2 regions of the Lysinibacillus sp. CD3-6 genome follow, and region 1 is predicted to be linked to the other one. Evidence: riboswitches for the same ligand, from Rfam matches in the RefSeq annotation. Region 1 holds a riboswitch; the other holds the start of a gene.
What was found. A riboswitch is a leader RNA that binds a small molecule or an ion and turns the genes downstream of it on or off. The one in region 1 is predicted to bind FMN.
Positions count from the first base shown of each region.

Region 2: linked by a shared signal. The riboswitch ahead of FH508_RS06835 (ECF transporter S component) and the one ahead of ribE (riboflavin synthase) in region 1 are both predicted to bind FMN.

Region 1 is NZ_CP085880.1:1,725,197-1,730,283, reverse strand. It holds gene FH508_RS08235 (spore germination protein) at 1-161, opposite strand, end outside; gene ribE (6,7-dimethyl-8-ribityllumazine synthase) at 291-758, opposite strand; partial or broken gene ribB (3,4-dihydroxy-2-butanone-4-phosphate synthase) at 811-1,404, opposite strand; gene ribE (riboflavin synthase) at 1,462-2,100, opposite strand; FMN riboswitch at 2,258-2,383, opposite strand; FMN riboswitch at 2,504-2,629, opposite strand; gene FH508_RS08215 (YibE/F family protein) at 3,016-4,149, shown strand; gene FH508_RS08210 (YibE/F family protein) at 4,146-4,928, shown strand; gene FH508_RS08205 (ABC transporter permease) at 4,990-5,087, opposite strand, start outside.
Region 2 is NZ_CP085880.1:1,447,897-1,452,983, reverse strand. It holds gene FH508_RS06845 (STAS domain-containing protein) at 1-142, shown strand, start outside; gene FH508_RS06840 (sodium-dependent transporter) at 291-1,637, opposite strand; gene FH508_RS06835 (ECF transporter S component) at 1,784-2,371, opposite strand; FMN riboswitch at 2,598-2,793, opposite strand; gene FH508_RS06830 (RNA polymerase subunit sigma) at 3,107-4,405, opposite strand; gene sigX (RNA polymerase sigma factor SigX) at 4,402-4,935, opposite strand.

The sequences.
Region 1 (5,087 bases):
ATAATAACCTTATTCAATAAAAACGGATCGAACATCGCATCACATGTAATAAAATGTACGTTATGTTGGTGAAAGGAATATGATTGAAATTTTACGTCAGCAGAGAGTTTAAATAGTTCTTTTAACGTTTTTAATTCGAATTCTTGTTTCAATGATTGAATATTCCTCATCTCCCACTCACTAGATTCATACTAAAATTCCATAAACATATATTTCCCAATGCCCAATAAATTATGCAATATACTCGTGATCTTTCATGGAAATTTTAATACAACGGAATTTCAATCATTTTAACTAATTAGTTTCTGTAAGTTCGCCATTTCAATAGCTGAGATTGCTGCATCATAGCCTTTATTCCCTGATTTTGTTCCAGCTCGTTCCACTGCCTGTTCAATATTTTCGGTTGTGACAACACCAAAAATAACTGGTACATTTGTAGCAAGAGACACATTTGCTATGCCTTTTGCTGATTCGTTACAAACATAATCATAATGTGTTGTAGAGCCACGAATAACTGTACCTAAACCAATAATGGCATCATATTTTTTTGTTTCAGCTAATTGTTTTGCGATAAATGGAATTTCAAATGCACCTGGTACCCACGCAACATCAATTAACTCTTCGTCTACACCGTGACGCTTTAAGCCATCTAATGCGCCACTTAATAATTTACTTGTAATAAATTCATTGAATCGACCAACTACTACCGCTATTTTTAAATCATTGCCGATCAATTGTGCTTCAAATGTTTTTCCCATAATGAATTCTCCTCTTTTACACTGTAAGTGAATTTTTTCCTTGGATTTGTTGACGGCGATATGCTGCTAATGCATCAATCGATATCATTTTTAAGTCGTGTTTTTTTGCATATTTAACTAAATCATCGAAGCGTAACATTTCACCATCATCCCCCATAATTTCACAAATTACGCCCGCTTGTATGCTTTGGCAAAGCTTCGCTAAATCGATAGTAGCCTCAGTATGTCCTCTGCGTTCTAACACACCATTTTCCTTTGCTATCAGGGGAAATACATGACCAGGTCTACGAAAATCAGTCGCTTGCGCTTGTGACGCTAGCATTTTCTGAATCGTCAATGCACGTTCATAGGCGCTAATACCTGTTTTTGTATCTATATAATCAATACTTACGGTAAATGCCGTTTGATGATTGTCTGTATTATTTACGACCATTGGAGGCAATGCTAATTGTTGTGCAAGCTGCTGTGAAATCGGCGTACAAATAAGCCCTCTTCCATATGTAGCCATAAAATTTATCGTTTCTGGTGTCATAAACTCTGCAAGGGCAAGTAAATCCCCTTCATTTTCACGGTCTTCATCGTCCACGACAACAATCATTTTGCCTTGTTTTAAATCTGCAATTGCTTCTTCAATTGAATGTAGCAAAATTGCCACCTCCTAATAAACTTTCATTTATTGTCTGTTCTATACTTTTTAAACAGGCTAAAAGCCATGCTTTGCTAAGTAATCTTTCGTAATGGCCGATGTTTGCTGACCACGGTGGAGCTGATGCATAATGTATTTGCCAATCAAATCGGTTTCTATGTTGACTAATGCCCCAACATTTTTTATTCCTAGTACTGTTTCCTCGTATGTGTGCGGAATAAGAGATACGGTAACACTGTTTTTATCCACATAGAAGAGCGTTAAGCTTGTTCCATCAATTGTGATTGAACCTTTAGGAATACAATAGCTCGTTAATTGTTCTGACAGTGCTATATCGATGTAGACTGCATTGGCCATTGGACGTTTGCGTAAAATTTTCCCCACACCGTCAACATGACCTGAAACAAAATGACCGCCAAAACGCCCGTTTGCAGGCATCGCTCGCTCTAAATTTACAGCATTCCCAACGACCAGTTGCTGCAAATTTGTCGCTTTCACCGTTTCAGGCATTACGTCCATTGTTAATTCCTGCTCATTATATTGTGTGACTGTCAAACATACGCCATTAACAGCTATACTATCTCCTAGCTTCACATCAGATACTATCTTTGGCGAAGTAACAGTTATTTTCATACTTTGCCTATCGTTTTGCAAGGTTTTTACTGTACCAATATCCTCAATAATACCTGTAAACATTTTTCCACCAACTTTCCAATTTTTATTTCGACCTGTAATTGCCTAAACGAGCTAAACAAAAAACCCCTTTTTAACAAAGGGGTTTGGGAGTTCTAATAAATAAGACGTCACGAAATAAACCTAGTGGATATGATATTTTTCCACAGGCTACCATCTCATTGTTCTTCTCCCATCCAGACTATAACTGTCGGTTTTGGATTTGCACCAAATCAGCTTGCGCTCACGGACTTTGAATTGCTTCATCACCGCCGATTGGGAATTTCACCCTACCCCGAAGAACAGATACTTATTAAATTGTTAACTAAATAAAAAACTCCCCAACGAAGTCGATGGGAAGTAGTAATCTATATAAGCGTAGCCAAATAGACCCTTTAAACTCATACGAATTTAAAAAGCTTATACGTTTACCCTTCTCCCATCCAGACTGTAACTGTCGGTTTTGGATTTGCACCAAATCAGCTTGCGCTCACGGACTTTGAATTACTTCATCACCGCCGATTGGGAATTTCACCCTACCCTGAAGGATATGTTCATTTAGTTATTTCTTACGATAACATTATTTCAATAGATTATCCACCTAAAAATATTTTTCGTAACTAAATGTAATTTAGGCGAAAGATGGAAGCTTGATATCACACTACAATGCATCTTTATTTAAAGGAATCATATATGAACGGACGTGTGTTACGTAAAAAACCTAAAGATAACATTGTATAACCATTAAGTTTACTATGCCACTTAATCGGTAAGAAGAAACTTTAATTGGTATAGAGCGTTACTTCCTAGGTGACTACTTTTGATAAGCTTGACATAGAAAAATAGGGATGTTAACGTGAATCATTGTTCCAAGCGTCTTCTGTCTAACGGCAAACTTGATACGAACATAGTCAAATTCCCTCATTGGAGGTTTTTTTATTGTTTACTAGTAATTCTACTAAGAAAATTACTATACGGATTATATTATATTTCCTATTAGCATTGTGCTTTGTGGCTTCCGTTTTTTTCGTTGGTCACAATGAATCCTTGTACGAACGTCCAATTGCTGAAGTTACCAAAACTGTGTTAGAAGATACAACACCTGTCTCGGATATGTACAGCAATGACGATCAATTATTTACACAGCGTATAACGGCAGTGTTGAAAAATGGAGAAGCTAAAGGACAGCTTATTTATTTAACTAATGAATACTCTTCCTCGGCTGCTTTTGATCACGAATATAAGGTCGGAAATAAATTATTTATATCCATTAAGGCAGACACGAAAAACACAGGACAATTAACAGGGACAATTATAGATGTCAAACGTGATTTTTACGTTTTAATGGTAGCGTGGATTTTTATTTTTACTTTATTAATTGTTGGCAAAAGAAAAGGTTTATTTTCGATCATTAGTTTGATTGTAAATGCCCTAATATTATCATTTGCATTGGATTTATATGTTAAGCATTCTAACGTTAATTTGTTAATTGTTAGTGGTGTATGTGTTCTTTTATTTACTGGTGTTTCGTTGATACTTATAAACGGATTAAATGAAAAAACCTATGCTGCAATGCTTGCAACCATTTTAGGAACTTTCATTTCCTTGCTTATAAGCTTTTTCGTAATGTGGATTACATCTGAAAAAGGACTTCGTTATGAGGAAATGCAATTTCTAACTCGACCTTATCACATGGTTTTTATGGCTGGTTTGTTTATTGGAGCCCTAGGAGCTGTTATGGATGTTTCAATTACGATGGCTTCTTCCATGTTTGCACTATATGACCAAGATCCAACTATTTCTGATAAAGCTTTAAAAACTTCAGGACTTGATATTGGCAAAGATATTATGGGAACAATAACGAGTATTTTGTTTTTTGTTTATATTTGTGGTTCCATTCCGATGCTAATTTTATATTTAAAAAATTCTTCTACATTAGGGCTAACACTTTCCATGAATCTTTCATTAGAACTAGCTCGTGCACTGGCAGGCGGGATTGGCGTAGTTTTAACAATTCCCATCAGTCTTTACACTTCTATGATTTTCATTAAACGAAAGAGGGTAAATCGATGAATGTATTAGTGTGGCTAACGGCCATTTTATTTATATTAATGATTGCTATCGGTGGAAAAAAAGGTGTTCGCTCTTTTATTTCTTTATTTTTAAACTTCGCGGTACTCTTTGTAACGATTTTCTTAATGACCAATCCTAATAACAGCCCAATTGTCTTAACGTTTATTGCCTGTACAATCATTAGCTGGATTAGTTTATTTTATATCAATGAAAAGAACAGCAAAACAATTACCGCCTTTATTTCAACAATGATTACTATTGTAATCCTGCTATTTTTTATAGTTTTTGTCACAGAAAAGTCAATGATTCAAGGATTTGGAGAAGAATCAACAGAGGAAATTAGTATCTTTTCACTTTATATTGGTGTTAACTTTGTTCAAGTTGGCGCTGCTGTAATCATCATGAGTACAATAGGTGCCATCTTAGATGTCGCCATATCCATCGCCTCGTCGATGCACGAAATTTTCCACCACAACCCGCTCATTAGCAGAAAAAAACTATTCACTTCAGGTGTAAGCATTGGGAAGGATATTTTAGGAACAGACACAAATACTTTATTTTTCGCTTTCTTTGGTGGCTATTTAGGTCTTTTAATATGGTTTAAAGATTTAAACTACTCAATTGGCGATATTATCAATTCTAAAGTGTTCAGTACGGAGCTGATTACAATTTTTTGTGCAGGCATTGGTATAGCAGCCATTATCCCTATTGCGGCCTCCGTCAATGCCTATTATTTAGTCAAATCACGCGAAAAAGAAAGTGCCAGTCACTCAAAGTGACTGGCACTAGTAATTGTTTTCCCCTACCATTTGACCGCTCGACTCGATTTAATATGCTTATTTAATTTTTATGATATTTCTTTGCAGATATCCAATAGTGTGAAAACATTACGATTATAGTAATCCATATGAAAGTAATGAACATATTGCCATATAAAT
Region 2 (5,087 bases), 280 kb from region 1:
TGTGACAGATGAATTTATTCGAAAACTGTTCGCTATCTCCCAATGTGATAAAGTATTCCCTATTGCAAAAAGTGAACTACAAGCACAGCAAATGATTAAAGAAAAAAGCTGGTCAGGTGAACTCACACTAAGTGAATATTAGATTAGGTGCCAGGCACGCAAACAATTCTCAATTCTTCTAGTCCTCTGCGAGAACCCAAAACAAAGCCGCAACAAATCGCGTGATAGCGAGTGTTGCGGCTTTCGTTGCGCGCACGAGTGCCAGGCACTCACACAATTTTACTCTTCAATTATTTTTGTAAAAGCATATTTAATAAAACAACGATAATAACGATCGGTACGACCACTAACATTAATATGCGATATGTCTTATAAAAACCCTGCCCCATTTGACTTCCCATTAACAATTCCTTTTTCACAAAGCTTTTATCAACTACATAAGCAATAAATATCGCAATCAATAAGTTGCCCATTGGTAACATTAAATTGGACACTAAATAATCAGTAGCATCAAAAATCGACTTCCCGAAAATAGAGACATCTGCTAACAAGCTAGACGATAAAGCCGACGGAATGGCAGCAATAAAGACAATAACTCCTAGTAACAACGTTAAGACTGAACGTGACATATGCCACTTTTCTATAAATGCTGCAACAATAATTTCATATAAACTAAATGATGACGTTAACGTTGCAAATAAAAACAGTAATAAAAACAGCGCTAAAAATACTTCACCAAAAGGCATTTGACTAAATGCAGTCGGTAGCACCATAAATAATAAGCCAGGTCCAGCTTGTGGCTCTAAATCAAAAGCAAACACTACAGGGAAAATAGCTAGTCCTGCTAAAAATGACACAAGCACCGTCAGTATAACTACTGAACCTGCTGAGTTTGGTAAACTAACATCCTTTTTCAAATACGAACTATATGTAACTAAACAAGAGAACCCGACTGCCAAACCAAAGAATGACTGCCCTAATGCTTCTAATAGCGCCTTACCCGTTATATTTGTAAAATCTGGCCATAGGAAGAATTTCACACCTTCCATTGCCCCATCTAATGTTAATGCTCGAATAACAAGAACGATGAACATCACAAATAATAATGGCATCATCCACTTATTTGCTTTTTCAATACCATTTTGCACACCGAGCGAAATGACGAGTACATTTACCAGTGTAAATAACGCTAAACCTAATAACGTAATCCACGGCGTGCTAATAATTTTTCCAAATAGTTCACTCGGATTAACCGTAGAATCAATAACAGCCCCTGATACACCTAGGCCACTATATATAAATATCCAGCCCCCTACAACACTGTAAAAGGTTAATAATAAAAAACAGCCAAGTACACCCATGCGTCCAACCCAAGCCCAAGCAGGTTTCGTTGGAACTACCTTTTTATAGGCTGTAATCGCCTCCGATTGCGTACCACGCCCTAAAATATACTCAGATAATAACATCGGTAGGCCAATTAACAAAGTGAACACCACAAATATAAGGAAAAATGCGCCTCCCCCACTTTGACCTGTGACATAAGGTAGCTTCCAAATAGCCCCTAGCCCAATCGCAGCACCCGCCGATGCTAAAATAAACCCTAACTTACTGGACCATTGTCCATTGTTTTCACTCATCTCTTCAATCTCCTCAAATCTAACTAATCTCACATTAATTGTACATTAAAATAGTAATTTAGACTAGTCAATTCCCAAAGATTTCACATGCTAATGGATCTATAAACAAAAAACCCCGAGTAAGAATAAACTCGAGGCTTAATTTATTATTTTGATAAATACATTGTACGTTGTTGCTCAATCCATCTGCGCATCGTTGTGAACAGTAACGCCATAATCGCTGTTAAGAGCACACCTTTGACGATATTAAATGGCAAAATACCTGCAATAATCATTTTATATAATGAATCGCCAACTACTGGCTCCATGCCTAAGAAATACGTGTACATCGGTAAAAATACTGCGTAATTTAAAACGCTCATACCTACTGCCATAACGATTGTTCCTGTTGCCAAACCTCCAACGAGACCTGCAATTGTTTTAAAACGATTAAACACAAATGATACTGGTAAAATAAATAATATACCCGTTACAAAGTTTGCAATATGACCGACTGGAACCCCTGTAGGCGTACCTGAGAAAATCCAATCCAATATATTTTTAAATAGTTCTACTAAAATACCCGCTACTGGACCCATCGTAATAGCAGCAAGTAAAGCTGGCATATCACTGAAATCCACCTCTAAGAATGCTGGGAACGGCGGAATTGGGAAATTAAATAGCATTAATAAAAACGAGATACTGCTCAGCATACCAATCGTAATAAACGATTGCAGTTTGATATTTTTCTTCATTGAAAACTCTCTCCTCTTTGCTGATTCAATCTTGCAAGAAGAAAGGTTACGACGTAATCGATTGTTTTTTCACGAAAAAACCCTTATGCACATCAGCATAAGGGAGAAAAGGCATGATTAAATAGCGCCATTACTAGCTTTTTTTGTGCAAACAGTGCAATCCATAGACACACTGAAAAAAACGTTCGCACATAGCTTAATTCGTAACAACGAATGACGATCGTACCTTCATCTTCTCCCATCCAGACTATACTGTCGGCCTTGGAATCACACCAAGTCAGCCATGCAAAAAAATCTTTGCACAGGTCGCGGGCTGAAGAGCCATGTAGTAAATCTTACGAGCTAATGTAGTTTGTAATACACTAGCGATTTACAACTCTATTACCGCCGGTCGGGATTTTCACCCTGCCCCGAAGATGAATCAATATTATTTTATAAATTAACTATAATGTTTTATCGCACAAAAGTAAATACTTCTGCTTAAAAAATTCCGATTAAATTTGTATGTTTTAATCTGTGTGCGATGAATTCCGTTTTAGCATAAGGATTCCGCTTTCTAACACTGGAATTCCGCGATTCAGAGCTTGATTTCCGCGTTATAGCACTCGAATTCCGCGCTTCGACATCAAGATTCCGCGTTCCAGCACCCTGATTCCGCGATTCACCCTCCAGCATTATTCCGACACGGAGACACACAAAAGCAGCTATCTCCCAATAGATAGCTGCTGTACTTTGTTACTGCATCGTTTGTTTATTTGCCCCTACAGGCATGGGTAAAAACTTTGTTAAATCAAAGCCTTCCCAACTCTCCTGTACGACGTTATCTAAGCGCAGTTTTTTATCGAAGCTTGAAGCTGTCAGCATCATTGCTTCGATTAATTGCGTAGCTCTTACTGCATCCATTGTCGTCAAATCAAGCGGTGCGTCAAATGTGATGACAACGCCCCCCTCTTCTTCTTTCACTGTATATGTTACATTTTCAGGGACAACGGGTACATAAATATCATCTCTTTTATCACGCATGGCAATAAGTGCCTCTGTAACAGTTGGATACGTTTGGTGGAAGTCGGGCGATAAATATTCAGTCCCATTTTCTTCTGTATATAAATAATAGTTGTAATGATGATCTTTCGTTAACTGAATAGGCTCACTTGGCTCACCAGCCTGTGAGAATTCATAAGGAGTACCATCTGCATTTTTTAACGAAATCGCTTTATATTCTGAGTCGGTAAACGTATCCTTTAACGAGCTTAAATATTTTGTTACGGAAGCTGACGCTACATCGTAATCATTTTTTTCAGGTAAGACGTGAACTAGCGTCTCTCCTTCTTCTTTCAACTCACCTTTGTATGGATGATAATTAGCAAAACCTAGCGCTTCCTCATCAATTTGTGGTGCGTATTTTTCATACATTTGTAGTGTTGTCGGCTTTTTCTTTCCAAAATCAGCCGTTATTTTTTCATTCGGGATAACATAGGTCATAGGTATGCTATCAGCATTGCCACCTGGTAAGCCGATTCTAAATACGACTGCATTTGCTAAATCTTCTTCGTAAACCGATGTACGAAGGGATAGCATTCTTGCATGTTCGGCACCGATATTTGCTTTCATCACACCATCTGCATTTTCACTTTCTGTTACTGCTTGATCCTCTTGCATCGTAGAAAAGTTTTCAGGGGGGGCGTTTGCCTCGTCCTTCACTGGATTATTATTTGATAAAAACACGTACCCTGCTACGGATAGTACAAAAACTGCTGCAATACTGCTAAAAATAGGTAGTTTACTCTTTCTACGCTGCTTCACAGGCTTCATACTTTCATTTTCTTGAACAGCGATAGACTGCTCTTGTTCTTCAAGCACTTTTGAATCTGTCGGTTGTTGCATTGCTTCTTGAAGATGTATATTATCTTGCAGACGGGCATCTGCAAGCAATCGCTTCAGCACTTCTTCTTTCGAACGGTCATCAGTCAGCTTCGGGGCATTCTTCAACATTTGTTCTAGTTGTTCATCGTTGTCAAATTGTTTATGAGTCATTGCCTTTTCGCCTCCTGTTCCCTTACCTGTTGTAGCTGTTGCCTTAAAAACTTAATGGCTCGATGTTGCGTCGTTTTAACCTTCGCTTCTGTCCAATCAAGTATTTGCGCCGTTTCAGCAATCGATAAATCTTGGAAATAGCGCATAATAATAACCATTTTTTGATCTCCTGTACAAATTTCAAGCGCAGACTCTATCTGCATTAATTCATCACTGGCCTGTAGCATTTCTTCTGGTGATGGTGTGGTTGAATGTAATTGTTCCGTTTCCCAGTCAAAAAAATCGAGCGAATGTTTTTTCCGCACTGCCTGCTTTCTAAAATGATCGATTGCGACATTTTTTGCAATGGCAAAAAGCCATGTTTTTTCACTGCTATTTCCTGCAAATTGTTCATAAGAACGCAGAACACGAACGTACACCTCATGTGATAGATCTTCAGCAAGTGTACGATTTTTTACTAGATAAATAAGAAACTGGAACACATCTTGATGGTATGAATCGTATAATCGATGGAACACGGAGTCATTCAAAGCACTCCACCCCCGTTCTCATAGTATTTGTCGTCTAACGCTCGCACAAGTTACATCGTAATTAATGTTTTGCTTTAAAATTTCACTATGTGCCAAATACCTGTATAAACCTCCATGCAAAAAGCTTACAGGCATTGGCATTAAGTCAGCTA